Regions from separate parts of the Neptunomonas sp. XY-337 genome, predicted to be linked through region 3. Evidence: predicted binding sites of a transcription regulator. Region 3 holds the regulator's gene; each other region holds the start of a gene.
The links. Region 3 encodes PhoB, which activates phosphate uptake and scavenging genes when phosphate is short. Its sites were predicted from a motif close to TGTCATANNNNTGTCANA; they were not measured.

Region 1: E4L36_RS03950 (GNAT family N-acyltransferase) is a predicted target of PhoB. The motif match lies at 3,353-3,370, and genes of this name have one in related genera.
Region 2: E4L36_RS10495 (CYTH domain-containing protein) is a predicted target of PhoB. The motif match lies at 2,001-2,018, and genes of this name have one in related genera.

What each region holds. Positions count from the first base shown of each region.
Region 1 is NZ_SPLL01000002.1:58,535-63,542, reverse strand. It holds gene E4L36_RS03965 (XrtA-associated tyrosine autokinase) at 1-96, opposite strand, end outside; gene E4L36_RS03960 (XrtA system polysaccharide chain length determinant) at 93-1,673, opposite strand; gene E4L36_RS03955 (XrtA/PEP-CTERM system exopolysaccharide export protein) at 1,704-2,387, opposite strand; gene E4L36_RS03950 (GNAT family N-acyltransferase) at 2,546-3,148, opposite strand; gene E4L36_RS03945 (ParA family protein) at 3,573-4,331, opposite strand; gene E4L36_RS03940 (DUF2333 family protein) at 4,350-5,008, opposite strand, start outside.
Region 2 is NZ_SPLL01000004.1:109,949-114,956, forward strand. It holds gene glnE (bifunctional [glutamate--ammonia ligase]-adenylyl-L-tyrosine phosphorylase/[glutamate--ammonia-ligase] adenylyltransferase) at 1-1,201, opposite strand, end outside; gene E4L36_RS10495 (CYTH domain-containing protein) at 1,273-1,911, opposite strand; gene E4L36_RS10500 (TIGR00153 family protein) at 2,144-2,824, shown strand; gene E4L36_RS10505 (inorganic phosphate transporter) at 2,850-4,115, shown strand; gene argE (acetylornithine deacetylase) at 4,180-5,008, shown strand, end outside.
Region 3 is NZ_SPLL01000004.1:364,217-369,224, reverse strand. It holds gene E4L36_RS11720 (DUF1415 domain-containing protein) at 1-310, opposite strand, end outside; gene E4L36_RS11715 (chorismate lyase) at 436-990, shown strand; gene ubiA (4-hydroxybenzoate octaprenyltransferase) at 1,104-1,961, shown strand; gene phoB (phosphate regulon transcriptional regulator PhoB) at 2,048-2,743, shown strand; gene phoR (phosphate regulon sensor histidine kinase PhoR) at 2,779-4,083, shown strand; gene cysZ (sulfate transporter CysZ) at 4,087-4,827, opposite strand; gene E4L36_RS11690 (hypothetical protein) at 4,836-5,008, opposite strand, start outside.

The sequences.
Region 1 (5,008 bases), on a different contig from region 3:
TAACACCTCGTCCTGAGAGGCCGACAGATTTGAGGAATTAGCGTCCGCATCTTGATTCTTATCCAGATTGCGAATCGCTTTCTCTATAATACTCATGCGCCTCCCCTTATAGCCTGAAGCAGCGAGCTAACGCCTGACGTTTGAGCATCAAGCACTGAAACACCAACAAATACTAAAATCAAACACGAGAACACAGAGAAAAAGAGCACGTTATTTAGCAAGCTTCGACGCTTATCTGACGATGTTTTAATTTCAGCAACCGCGCCCAACACAGGAAGGCCTGTCACCTGTGTCAGCGACTCTCTGGTAATAAATACAGGCTTAAACAATGAAACAACAAACGCTAAACCAGCCCCTGCGCCAAGCGATAAAATAAAGACAACAGCATTTAGCAGTAGCTTATTCGGCTCATTTGGTTCAAGTGGCACAAACGGAGGATCTATCACGCGAAACTTTACATCATTCGCTTGCTGCTCAACATTGTCCGAAATCCGAGCTGATTCACGGCGTTTCAGCAGCGTATTATGCTGAGCCGATATCACATCGTAATCACGGTTCAATTGCTGCAGCTCGCTTTCGATAAGCGGAATATTATCCACTTTCTCTTCAAGACTTTTAACGCGACGAGCATACTCATCCACTCGCGTTTTAAGCTCAGCTTCAGTCGCTTCAGTTTGCGCCAACATAGTTCGCATCTGCTGATAAACTGGACTATTCAAAAGCCCCGAGAACTGCTCGGGCAAATTACTTTCAGCTCGTGCTATTGCACTTCCCTTCTTCGCCTCTAATGACGCAATAACTTCCTTGACTTGCAGTACATTAGGATGGCGATCAGTATACTTCAGCGCTAGTGTATCCAACTGCTGTTCGAGTGCAGAGATACGCTCATCGATCGCTAGGACTTCAGGCGAGTCATCAGCTTGCCCTGCCAAGAAGACTGGCTCTTCTCCATCGATTTGACGAACGAGCTCTGCTTTACGGTTGCGTGTTTCACGCAACTGCAAGGAAGCAGCCTCAAGCTGACCACGTTCAATTTCCAAGCGCTTATAATAACCACCCGTCTCACCAGGCAACACACCTACGTTACGCTGTTTAAAGTCAGCCAGGCGCGCTTCGGCTTCAATAAGACGCTGCTCATAATCTGCTATTTGCTTATCAAGGAATTCTTGCGCGCCACTACTATCCTTACGCTTATCACCAAGGGCACTTTCAACAAATACAGTAATTAACGACTGAACGACTTTTTTGGCGGTATTGCGGTCTTCATGCTTGAAGGATATCGAGTAAAGTGAAGCGTTTCTGCGCTCTCCGGCCAACGATATTGAGCTGCGCAAGTTCTCGAGCAACTCCTCCTTCTCGCCGTCATTCTTTACATAAAGATCCAGATCAGCCATACGCATCAGCTTTTCCAGATTCGGCCGACTTAGCAGGGTTCGGCTCATAAGAGCAATACGCTGATCCACATCAGGCTGGATTGCCAAACCACGCAACAAAGGCCTAAGAACCGAGTTGGTATCCACATGTATACGGGCAGTAGCAATATATTTTTCTGGTGTCAGTGATACAGCTAACCAACCACCCATGGCAATTAACCAAACCAGAACTAAGCCGACCCAACGAAAGCGCCACGCGCCCCATAATGCACTGTGTAACTGAGCAACAATCTCACGCATTGATTTTTATACGCCCTTGTAAAAAGAAGATTAAAACCAGGCTTCAGGAATTACTACGATGTCGCCAGGCTTCATCGCCATGTTCGCAGCGATATCACCTTCATTAAGGAGCGAATCCAAACGCAAGCTATAAGTCTGCTGTTCACCGTCTACCATACGAATGAGCTTAGCCGCATCTCCGTCTGCAAACTCATTAAGACCACCCACCAAAATCATGACATCAAGCAAAGTCATGTGCTTAGAGTAAGGTACACCTGTGGGGCTAACGCCATCACCAACAACCCTAATCTGCTGATCAGGAATGGTGACAAACTCGTCAATAATGACAGTTACAATAGGGTTCTTGATATATTGGGAGTAGACCTCTTCGATCTCGCGCGCAAGCTCTGTGGAGGTCCTTCCGCTTGCCTGCAGATCTTCTGCTAAGCGCGTTGTAATCTTGCCATCCGGGCGAACCGGGACGGTTACGGAAAGATCGTCATTACCCCATACAAAGATCTGCACGTCATCGCCAGGTCCAATAACATAGTTGTAGTCGTATTCAGCAAAGCGCTCCTCTTCAGCAACCATCGGATGATCTGAGTTGATGCTACAGCCGGATAACACAGCCGCACACACTGCCAAAGGTAGAGACTTTCTCAAAAACTTCGATACAAAAAGGTGCACTTCCTCGCCCTCCAAAATCAGGTTCCAATACTCTACAAAGTAGGACACTTTGGCCCATTACGCACACACCGTTGTCAATCTAACATACAAAAATGTCAGATCGAATAACTACTTATCGAGCCAATACGGGGAACACTATCGATATAGAATTAGGGGAGGCATGATACCCCCCTGAAAATGACGACAAGATGAACGCAGCCAATTGGCTACGCTGTTTGACCAAACTGAATGGCAGGCGGGGTAATTTCGATCATTTGTTTATCAAGCCTAGCCACTGACAGCAAGTGCTTAAACTGATCAAATCCATTTTCAACGGGCACCTCAACATCTTCTAGGATGTAATAGTCAAAACCCAACTTTTTATGAAGCTTCATAAACAAGCGCGTACGAATACCTTCCGAGATGTATAGAGAGTACAAAAAGCCTTTATTTTTGGCAGACTCAGTTAAAGCGTTGCAAAACTGCAACAAATCAACCTTATTACGATACTTAGGATCAATGGCCAAACGCGACCATTGGCAATATTGCGATAACGGCTCTTGCTCGATGGAAAGGTATCTACGCATATCAACATCACCCGCTTCAAACGGCAGTCGGTGTCCGGGTAACTTCGATGGATCAAGCATTCTAACACCACCAATACAACGATCCCCGTCACGAATGACCAGCACATCGCTCAACCCATCATAGCAGTCTTCCCCCCCATCAAAGCCCGCAACACCGAGCTCTAAACGGAAGCACTGTTCACGTATCCTATAGTACTGTTGCAACATTCTCGGCTCACGAGACAGCTCAAAACTAACACTCATGTAGCTACTCTCTTTTCTGACTGTGTGATTGCGGCATAAAACAGCAGCGGGATTGCTATGAAAAAAACACGCCAATTAAAAAAGTTTCTTTTAACATCATAACTTTACGACCCACAGCACCCCTCAAAGGGCCGCAAAGTGTCACCACTTTGCGACAAAACAAGACCGCGAATTATTATTTTTAGCTAAATCATATAGTTACAGAAAGACACTATAATGACAGGTTTGCATTTGCTGCACACAAACTTAACGGCTCGAAACAAGTTAACAAATAAATAAGAAATGTGTAGTGTTTTTTTAGGAAAATGTGAAACTTTTGAACTTGAATCAAACACAAGTTTGATTAAGCGCAAATTAAAAGAGCAAAGAAGGGAAGCGCGCACCTAACAAAACGATGCGCGTCGAACTCTCAGAAAACAGGTGATTAATGAAGACTGTCAAAAAGAGAAATAAACTCTAGCGTAAGCTTGTGGCTCGGGGCTTGAAAGATCAATGGTAAGCAAGCAGCGTGAGACTCCTTCATTTTCACAGATGCGGACAGTTTTTGCTCTAGAATCGGCAACCCTTCTGCTTTCAGCTCCGCAACAACTTGCTGCGGCAGAGATGCTCTAGCTTGATATTGATTCACAACGATCCCCTCTATTGTTAACGCCTCGTTGTGATCTAGGCACACCTCACGAACGTTTTCCATCAAGGCATACAAACCCGCCCGCGCAAAATCGTCACAATCAAACGGCACCAAGCACCGTTCAGCAGCCACTAAAGCCGACAAAGAAAAGAAGTTAAACGCAGGAGGCGTATCAATATAAATGGCATCAAACTCACTTAGTTGGTTTAAAGCATCTCGAAGTTTATATATTTTATGCTTACTCTCGAGCTTGCTTTGCAGATCGCCTAAAGAAGAATTCGAAGGGATAACAAACAAGTTGTCGTGATCAGTGGCGTGTATAAACTCTTGTGGGGCTTGAGGCTTAAGTTGAAAGGTTAGCACTTGCTCGAAAAAGTCCTTAATATCTTTCCCCTCTCGAACCTCTTTGCCGAGAAGATAGTCAGTCGCATTCCCTTGAGGATCTAGATCAACCACGACTGTTTTCTTCCCTTGCGCAGCGCTAATAGCAGCCAAGTTAACAGCAATGCTCGATTTCCCAACACCACCTTTCTGATTGTATACAACTCGTTTCACAGCTATCCCTCCTGATGGTTAGCCCTGAGAAAGTAATTCACGAAGATCGATAATCGCCGCATTCGCTCGGGATATATAAGATGCCATCACCAGCGAGTGATTGGCCAAGAAACCAAACTCAGTACCATTCAAAATAACAGGGCTCCAAATAGTGCCTTGAGTCGCCTCTAATTCGCGAATGATCTGCAACAGACTCACACGTGCATTTTTCTTATCCAAAGCTGGCCCAAAATCGCGCTCAACTGCTTTTAACAGATGAATCAATGCCCACGCAGTGCCGCGAGCTTCGTAAAAAACATCATCGATCTCAAACCACGATGTTTTGACTTCAAGCTCGCTGGCAGAGGGGTTCGTAACACCTGCCGGTTCCGTATCAAGATTGACGCGCTTTTGACCAACGCTAGCACTAAGGCGCTGAGATAAACTACCTAAACGAGTGCTTACATCCCCCAACCAACCATTGAGGTTGTCCGCACGAGCATAAAACTGGGCAGATTGCTCAGCAGGATTCTCTAAACGGGCCAAATACTCCCTAAACCCTTTTAACGCTTTCTTATACTCACTTTCTGTTGCAGGAAACAACCAACTATTATTATTGAAGTTCAGCATGGGCTCTGCTTGAGCCAGAGACGAGTCTTCGGTTGATTGGGATTGAGAGCGGCTAAAATCCTTACGCA
Region 2 (5,008 bases), 250 kb from region 3:
TGGCGTGTTCGGTGTTACGCAAAAAGGTGTATGCATCCAACAGTTCTGTGACTGCATGTTCGGGCATACCCACCGTTTCAGGTAGGAGCGGAAGAATATTGCGCAACTCACGCTGCTGCAGCCGCAGATCACGTCCGCCGCGGATTAGCTGGAAAGCTTGTGCAATAAACTCCACCTCACGAATACCGCCAGAGCCGAGTTTGACGTTGTCCTCCAGACCTTTGCGGCGCACTTCACGGTTGATCATCTCTTTCATATCGCGCAGTGACTCAAACGCGCTGAAATCGATATACTTGCGATACACAAACGGGCGCAGCTCTTTGAGCAGTTCTGCCCCTTTCTCTTGATCACCTGCGACAATACGCGCTTTGATCATGGCGTAGCGTTCCCAGTCACGGCCTTGATCTTGATAGTAGTGCTCCATCGCCGCAAAGCTGATCGCTAAGGGGCTTGCAGAGCCAAACGGGCGTAATCGCATATCCACGCGGAAGACAAATCCCTCGCCATTGAGGGTATCGAGGGTTTGAATCAGCTTTTGTCCAAGGCGAATGAAAAAGTCTTGGTTAGCCAGACACTTTCGCCCGCCCACTGTCTCGCCATTTTCAGGGAAGCAGAACATCAAATCGATATCGGAGGAGAGGTTCAACTCATTGGCACCGAGCTTGCCCATCCCGATCACAACCATCCGCTGCGGTTGGCGCTCGCCCTGTTCATCAGCAGGCCCGTGCGGCGTGCCAAAGCGCTCACAATGGAAACGATAGAGATGCTCCAGTGTGACATCGATAAACGCGTCAGCCATCCAACTCAGCTCTTGAGTGGTACTTGCCATATCAGCACGCCGCGTGAGATCACGCCAGATCAAACGGATCTGTTCTTGCTGACGCAAGCGGCGCAGCACCGGCATCAGCGCTTCAGCGCTGCTGAGCGTTTGGGTGGCATCTTGGATAAGCGCCCGATACGTAGCAGCCGTGTAGGGTTCGGTTAACGCGTTTCGAGCCATGAGTTCGGAGAGAAACTCCGGGCGACGTTGCAGTTGCTCGGTCACAAAGTCACTGCCAATCAAAACCTGATACAGCTCGGGTAGCAGCGCATCATCGAGCGCCGTCGCGATCAGCTCATGGTGGTCTTCCAAGCGCGTTAGCTGTTGTTTGAGAAGGTCATGCAGTTCAGCAGGAAATTGGCTGTAATCGGGCTGCAACATTTAAGACTCCATCCGCTCAATCGATTTTGTCTCAGCTTATCAAAGGTTGCCGCCCGTGGGGATGATCTTTATCAGCCGTTGCGAGCACAATCGAAAAGCCGATAGCCACGCTGAGCTTTGCTTATATCGCTGGGAACCAAGGAGGGGATCTGCTGTTGCAACTGCTGGGCAAAACTGTTGATGGCTGCTTCAGCACCGCGCTTGAGTTCAATCTCCACTTCGCAAATGGGCTCTTGGTAGCGCTGCTCAGTGTCTGGATCCTCAAACACAACACGGCCTTGATCGATCACCACCTCTAATTCACTTCCTTGCCACTGAATATCCCAAAGGGTGCGCGTAAAATCGGTACTGAAAATAGCAAGTAGCTGATCTTGTAGTTGGGCTTTATCTAACGCCTCAGGCCACTCCACTTCAGTGAGCTTTTGCAGGTCCAACTGTGGTGTTGCCAGTACCCACTCCCATTCTTGACGCTGGTGCAGTCCGTTGATGCTGCGCCCTTGGGTTTTGAAGGTTTGGATAAAAGCCTCACCATCACGGCGAATCCGCAACGCGACCTTGGCACCACTCAATGTAAGCGAAGGGGTGTCGTAGTACTGGTTTTGCAGCATTTTATGCTCGCCTGCGGTTCCTGCCATATCGCTCAACTCGCTTTTTAGTCTTTCGATATCCTCTTCAGGAACCAGCATTTTCAATTCAGTTTCAGTCGCCACACACTTCCCCAACGTCAGAAAATGGCTCAAAAGCCATATGATTTACAATGTATATCGCTCTCATTTACGCATCATATACAGTCGTGATTTATTACATTTTTATTACAACAAAACAGACTGATTCGACGCAATAAATGACACTTTTTTTACCATTTCATGTCATTTTCGCTACAAATAAATGACACCGGCTTTTATACTTGCGCCCGAAAAAATTTCAATTAGGCCCAAGGTTATGGTTACCAATAATCCTATTTTGCAAATGTTCGCCCGCTCACCTTTCAAACCGATGCAAGAGCATATTGCGAAAGCAAATACTTGCGCACGTGAGCTACTGCCATTCTTCGAAGCAGTTATCGCTGATGACTGGACAAAAGCCAAGGACATTCAGCACCGCATTGCGGTTTTGGAAGGCGAAGCAGACGCACTGAAAAAGGATGTTCGTCAAAACTTGCCCAACAGCGTGTTCCTACCGGTACCACGTTCGGACCTTTTAGAACTATTGCGCATGCAAGACAAGATAGCGAATCGCGCAAAAGATATTTCCGGCATCATGCTAGGCCGCGAAATGCCGATTCCAGAGCCTATCCAACCACAAATGCTCGCGTTTGTTCGCTCTGCTCTTGCCACCTCTGAGCAAGCCCTCAAATCCCTCAATGAGCTGGACGAGCTGGTAGGTACTGGCTTCCGCGGTCGTGAAGTCGAGATCGTTGAAAATATGATCATTGAGCTGGACGAGCTTGAGCACAAGAACGATGAGCTCGAGCGCGAGATCCGCTCCCAACTGTTTGAAATTGAGCGCCAATTGCACCCGATTGATGCCATGTTCTTGTACAAGGTAATCAACTGGATCGGCGACCTTGCCGACCGCGCTCAACAAGTCGGCAGCCGTCTACAGCTGTTGCTAGCTCGCTAATTTCTAACTTACGAAAGGCATAATCATGAGTATTATTGCGCAGTACGGCGATATTATCGTTATTTTGGCCTGTATCTTTGGCTTTTTCATGGCTTGGGGTGTTGGTGCAAACGATGTGGCAAACGCCATGGGTACCTCCGTCGGCTCCAAAGCCCTGACCCTTAAACAAGCGATCATGATCGCGATTCTTTTCGAGTTTGCCGGTGCCTATCTAGCGGGTGGGGCAGTTACCTCGACGATCCGTAAAGGGATTATCGATCCCGGCATTTTGTCAGGCAATCCAGAACTACTGGTGTTCGGCATGATGTCAGCCTTGTTGGCAGCGGGTATTTGGCTCTTGGTCGCTACGCATTTTGGCTGGCCAGTATCGACAACGCACTCGATTGTCGGTGCTATTGTCGGCTTCGCAGCAGTCGGTATATCGGCCGATGCGGTTAACTGGGGCAAAGTGTCTAAGATTGTTGCGAGCTGGGTGGTCTCGCCGGTCACGGCGGGCTTTATAGCCTTCTTCCTCTTCCGTAGCGTCCAACGCCTGATTTTGGATACTGCTAATCCATTCGAAAACGCGAAGCGCTACGTACCGATGTACATCTTCTTGGTAGGTTTCATTGTTTCCATGGTGACCTTCACCAAGGGTTTGAAGCATATCGGTCTTGATCTGTCATGGGGTATGAGTGCGCTGATCTCTGTTGGCGTGGCGGCACTTACAATGATGCTGGGTATTGCTATGCTCAAGAAAGTGAAAGCCGACCCAGAAGCAGATAAAGATTACCACTTCGCCAGCGTTGAGAAAGTATTTGGCGTCCTGATGATGTTCACCGCATGTGCCATGGCATTTGCGCACGGTTCAAACGATGTGGCGAACGCAGTTGGCCCGTTGGCAGCGATTGTCGGTGTGGTTAACTCTGGGGGTGAGGTTGTACAGAAATCGGCAATGCCAGCATGGATTCTGCTGCTAGGTGGTGCTGGTATCGTGGCTGGCCTCGTTATGTATGGCCATAAGGTTATCGCAACGGTTGGTAACAACATCACTGAGCTAACACCGAGCCGTGGTTTCGCCGCGACATTGGCAGCAGCCACAACAGTGGTCGTGGCATCAGGAACGGGCTTACCGATTTCGACAACACACACGCTTGTGGGTGCAGTTTTGGGTGTTGGTATTGCCCGCGGTTTAGCAGCATTGAACCTACGTGTTGTCGGTACGATCTTCGCTTCTTGGATCGTTACACTACCGGCAGGCGCGATTCTGGCGATCATGTTCTTCTTTATGTTTAAAGGCATGTTCACCTAACCTCGACCTCTCCCTCGAAAGCCTGCACAATAGTGATGAATAACTAACGTGCAGGTTTTCGCTTATGCAAACGCCCACCTTACTAGAGATGATGACTCGCCTTATCGGTGAGCCTTCCGTTAGTTGCACCTTGCCCGAATGGGACCAAAGCAATCTCGGTGTTATTGAGCTGCTGGCAAGTTGGTTAGAACCGTTAGGCTTCCAGTGCGAGATACTTCCCGTACCTGACTATCCGGGTAAAGCCAATCTGGTTGCCACACGCGGCAGCGGCGATGGCGGCCTCGTATTAGCTGGCCATACCGATACCGTCCCCTTCAACGCCGAACTTTGGCAGAGTGATCCATTCACGCTGACCGAGCGCGATCAGCGCTTCTACGGCTTGGGTAGCTGCGATATGAAAGCGTTTTTCGCCCTTGCGATCGAAGCGATTAAAGCCCTCGACAACAGCGAGCTCAACGCGCCGCTCATCATCTTGGCAACCGCCGATGAAGAAAGCTCAATGTCAGGTGCTCGGGCACTGGCAAACAGTGGCTATCCGCGCGCTCGGTATGCGGTGGTCGGAGAACCCACTAGCCTGACACCCGTGCGGATGCATAAAGGCATTATGATGGAATCGCTGCGCATCAAAGGCCGTGCTGGACACTCGTCGAACCCTGCTCTCGGTGCAAGCGCGCTCGATGCTATGCATAGTGCGCTTGGAACGCTACTCTCATTTCGCCAAGAGCTACAAGAGAATCATCAGAACAGCGCGTTCGATGTTTCCGTACCGACGCTCAACCTCGGTTGTGTGCATGGCGGAGATAACCCAAACCGCATTTGTGGTCAGTGCGATCTAGAGTATGATTTACGCCCGCTACCGGGCATGAATATTGCCAACCTACGCGAAGAGGTTG
Region 3 (5,008 bases):
GATCGAGTAACCGCTCGCAGGTGTGTAACAGATCGAGATAGTCGTAAAAGTCAGCGGTTGCGTTGGGAAATATATAGAGTGTTGTTGCCACGCTTTTTTCATCGCTACGCTGAATGAGGTCTAACTCATCTAAAAAGCCCGCTGCGACGGCCTCATCGGTTGCGGCGTCAGTAACGCTGTAACGCAATGAATCTTGCTTAACGACGGGCGCGGCAAACGGGCATAAGTTCAGCCCCACCACCATCGTTTCAACCCATGCACGCGTTAATGTAGCCGCTGCTACTTTGTCTTGTTCTGAACATATTTTCATGGCCGCATCCTAATTCATTGTGGCGCTAATCGAAAGTGACCAAGCGCACGCTTTCGTAAGGCCAGCGGTGACGTGCTGCATGGGAAAGGAGTAGAATACCTGCCGAGCTTATAAAGGAATTGTTTGTGCCCGTCCGCCACTCTCTTATTCACGCCAGTTTTGATGCCCGCTGGTATCATTTGCGCCGCTTGTCCGCACTCCATGCGCCCTACCACTGGCAGCGCTGGTTAACTGACCGCGGCTCACTGACACAGCACCTGATAAATGCCAGCCAAGGTCATTTTAGCGTTGAAGTGATTGCACAAGGCTGGGGACGCCCGAACCGCTCGGAAGCACAGATATTGGGAATGCCACCACGCCAGCTCGCACTCATTCGTGAAGTCCACTTACTGGGCAATCAGGAGCCGTGGGTTTACGCACGCTCAATTATTCCTGCGGCAACGCTGACAGGTCGCGAGCGACAGCTCCACCACGTCGGTAACCGGTCGCTAGGCAGTGTGCTCTTTAATGACCGAACCATGCGCCGCGGCCCCCTCGAAGTCAGCCGGTTCGATATCACCAGCGAGCAAACGCTATGGGCACGGCGCTCCCAGTTTTATCTATCCAATAAACCCCTACTCGTATGTGAGGTTTTTTTACCGGCACTAGAGCAGGTAAACTATCAGCCCACAACGAGCTAGCCCTGATCTCAAACGGGGTTGAATTCCATTAGCATACCGTCACGGTGACTTTCAAAGGTGACGGGTGATGATATAAAAGGATTGTTATGCCCGGTGCCCCCCTATTTAAGCCCATGAGCTTACGCGAGCGGTTGGATGTCTATGTCAATTTGACGCGTTTCAACCGGCCTATCGGCAGCTACCTGCTGTTATGGCCAACCTTGTGGGCACTATGGATCGCATCTGAAGGCATTCCCGACCTCAAGCTCATTGCTGTCTTTACATTGGGCGTTTTTCTGACGCGCTCCGCTGGCTGTGTTATCAACGACTTTGCAGATCGGAAAGTTGATGGGCATGTAAAGCGCACCGCTCAACGCCCCTTAGCGACGGGAAAAATCACCGCCAAAGAAGCACTATTACTGTTTGCTGCGCTCATGCTTGTTGCATTTGGCTTAGTGCTGCTAACCAATACGATGACGATTCTTATGTCATTTGGTGGTCTGTTTCTCGCATCACTCTACCCTTTTATGAAACGTTATACCCACCTACCGCAAGTGGTTCTCGGCGCAGCGTTTGGGTGGGCGATCCCCATGGCATTTACCGCTGTTGGCGAACAGATTCCGCTGATCGCATGGGTGATCTACAGTGCCAAGCTACTCTGGACCGTGGCTTACGACACCATGTACGCCATGGTTGACCGAGATGATGACCTCAAGATTGGTATCAAATCGACCGCTATTCTGTTTGGCCAATACGATAAACTCATTATCGCGATACTGCTGATACTCACCCTTATCCTCCTTGTAGTAGCGGGCTTTCTGGCTCAGCTCGGTGGCTTTTACTATCTCGGCCTACTGGGGGCTGTCGGTTGCTTTGTTTACCAGATGCGGCTGATCAAAGATCGCGAGCGAGCCCCTTGTTTTCGTGCCTTTTTGAATAACCACTACGCGGGGTTGTCGGTCTTTGTTGGCATTTTTCTTCACTATCTTTAGTGAATTGTTCTAGCATGTAACAATAGTGTCACAATAAAACATTGTAATACTCCCGTCTTATTTTAAGCGTAAGAGGCGGTTTACCCATGTCGGCAAGCAAGAAAGTGCTGATCGTTGATGACGAAGCTCCTATCAGGGAAATGATTGCAGTAGCTCTGGAGATGGCAGGCTACGAGTGCATCGAGGCAGATAATGCTCAAGAAGCACATGCGTTAGTTGTTGATCAAAAGCCAGATATGATTCTGCTCGATTGGATGATGCCAAACATGAGTGGCATTGAGTTGGCACGCCGCCTGCGTAAAGATGAAACCACCGCTGATGTGCCGATTATTATGCTCACGGCTAAAACGGAAGAGGAGCATAAGGTAAAAGGCCTTGAAGCCGGTGTTGATGACTACATCACCAAGCCTTTTTCACCACGCGAACTCGTTGCACGCCTCAAAGCAGTGCTTCGCCGAGCGACGCCTAAAGGGATCGAAGAACCCGTTACAGTTGAAGGGTTAACACTCGATCCAATTTCACACCGCGTGACCGCCAATGACAAGCCAATAGAACTTGGCCCAACCGAGTTTCGTTTGTTACAGTTCTTCATGACCCACCAAGACCGCGCATACTCCCGTGGGCAGTTGCTCGATATGGTTTGGGGTGGCAATGTTTACGTTGAAGAACGCACTGTGGATGTGCATATCCGACGCTTGCGCAAAGCGCTGGGTAGTCAGCACGACCATTTGGTACAAACAGTGCGCGGCACGGGCTACCGCTTCTCGACGCAGGTTGCATAGCACCGCTGCTGCACGCAATCTAGGTTAAACAGTTTATGCAAAAATCGCCTCGTGCTGGCGTTAGCGGCCTCTTTGCTGTTATCGCACTGCCAGCTTTTATTGGCTTACTGCTAGGTAGTTTAAGTTGGGGACTGGTTGCGGGTTTATCGCTCTGGGCCTACCTGCAACTACGACAAACACGCCGCCTGCAAAAATGGCTATTAAGCACCGATTTACTGCCGCCTGAAAGCCATGGCCAGTGGGGCGATATCTTCGACGATCTCGCACGCTTGCAAAAGCGCCATCGCAACAAGAGCAAAGATCTACGTAGTGTTATCAGCCGCTTCCAGCAGTCCTCCTCTGCTCTCCCTGATGCGGTCGTTATTGTTGATAAGCAAAATAACTTAGAGTGGTGGAATCGTGCAGCTGAGCGGCTGATCGGCTTGAAAAGCTCAGCCGATCGCGGCAAACCTCTCATGAACTTGCTGCGCGACCCTCGCTTTATTCGCTATTACCGCAAAGCGCAGTACGAAGAGCCTTTGCAGTTACCTAGCCCGCTGCACAACGATACGGTTTTACAGTACCAGATCACCGAGTTTGGTGTGGGTGATCGTTTGATTGTTGCCCGTGATATTACGCGACTAATACGTCTTGAGCAGACGCGACAAGACTTTGTTGCTAATGCATCACACGAGCTGCGCACACCGCTTACAGTTATTCGCGGCTACCTCGAAACCTTTCTGGACCAGCCACTACCCAAACCCATGGAGCGCGCACTCACGCAGATGCAGAACCAAGCCATTCGTATGGAAAGCTTAGTATCCGATCTGCTGCTACTGTCGCGGCTTGAAGCCAGCCAACACATTCCCGATGAAAACCCTGTCAATATTCAAGGGATGCTGCGTTCCATTCAGGCTGATGCTATCGCACTATCTGGCGATAAGGAGCATCATATAGAGTTAGATGCCAACCCCAACTATGATCTGCTAGGGCAGTCACAAGAGCTGCAAAACGCCTTCTCTAACCTTGTGTTTAACGCGGTTCGCTACACGCCCGCTCAAGGCCATATCAAGGTGACTTGGGAAGTAGACACTGAAGGTGGTCATTTATGTGTGACCGATAATGGTATTGGTATCGATTCGATCCACCTTGGGCGTCTAACTGAGCGTTTTTATCGCGTCGATGAAGGGCGCTCTTCTGCCACAGGTGGAACGGGCTTGGGGCTCGCAATTGTGAAGCACGCGCTGCAGCGCCACGGCGCTCGCTTAGAGATTGAAAGCCAACCCGGGGTTGGTAGCAGCTTCTGCTGCCACTTCTCCCGGGATATGCTCACCAAGACACCGCAGTCGCTGGTGAGCTAGGTACTAGCAACCTGCGCGCTGGGCTTGGTCTTCGCTCCAGTACAACGTCGCACCAATGACCGCAGCAGGCATCATGATCAGATTCACCACCGGAATCAGCATTCCCATCTGAACGATGGCACCAAAGCTCAATGACGTGAGATTGCGCTCGGCTAGCAGTTCTTTCATACGACGGAAAGTAACTTTGTTGTTATCCATGGGATAGTCACAATATTGAATTGCCATCATCCAAGCGCCGAAGACAAACCAGAGCAGTGGCGAGAGCAAGTTAACGCCGGGTATCAGGCTGATAACGAGCAACGCTAATAAACGTGGCAAGTAGTACGCTAGCTTAGACAGCTCACGCGCAAGCGCGCGTGGCACCATCGTCAGCAACCCCTTCCAACCATCATCGGCGATACGCACACCACGTTGCTGTAGCTCCACCTTCTCAGACAGGAAGCCATTGAACGGCGCGGCGATCAGGTTCGCTACGATAGAGAAGCCGTAATAAACAACAATTAACACCAACAGTGCAAACAAAGGCCAAAGTAGGAAATCAAGAAAAGATAACCACGTTGGCAACTGCGACATCCAGTACGCCACCCAGCGATCAAACTCATTGATCAGCAACCAGATAGCACCCGAGAACAGCAGAATGTTTATCAACATCGGGATCAGAACGAACTGGCGAATACCCGGCTGCGTCAGCATGCTAAAACCACGTAAAAGGTAGCCCGCTCCTTTGACAGGATTTCCTCGCATCTTAACTCCTAAGCAACAAAAAAGACGATAAAGCGCATGACCACAGCAAGAATCATCAAGCCTAGTCCTGCACGGTTTACTTTGAATTCGATCGCATTAAAGCTGATCGTTGGCTGCCAAAACATCAGCACTGACTTCATATCTTTGGTACGTCCAACATACATCGCCAACGATACGCAAA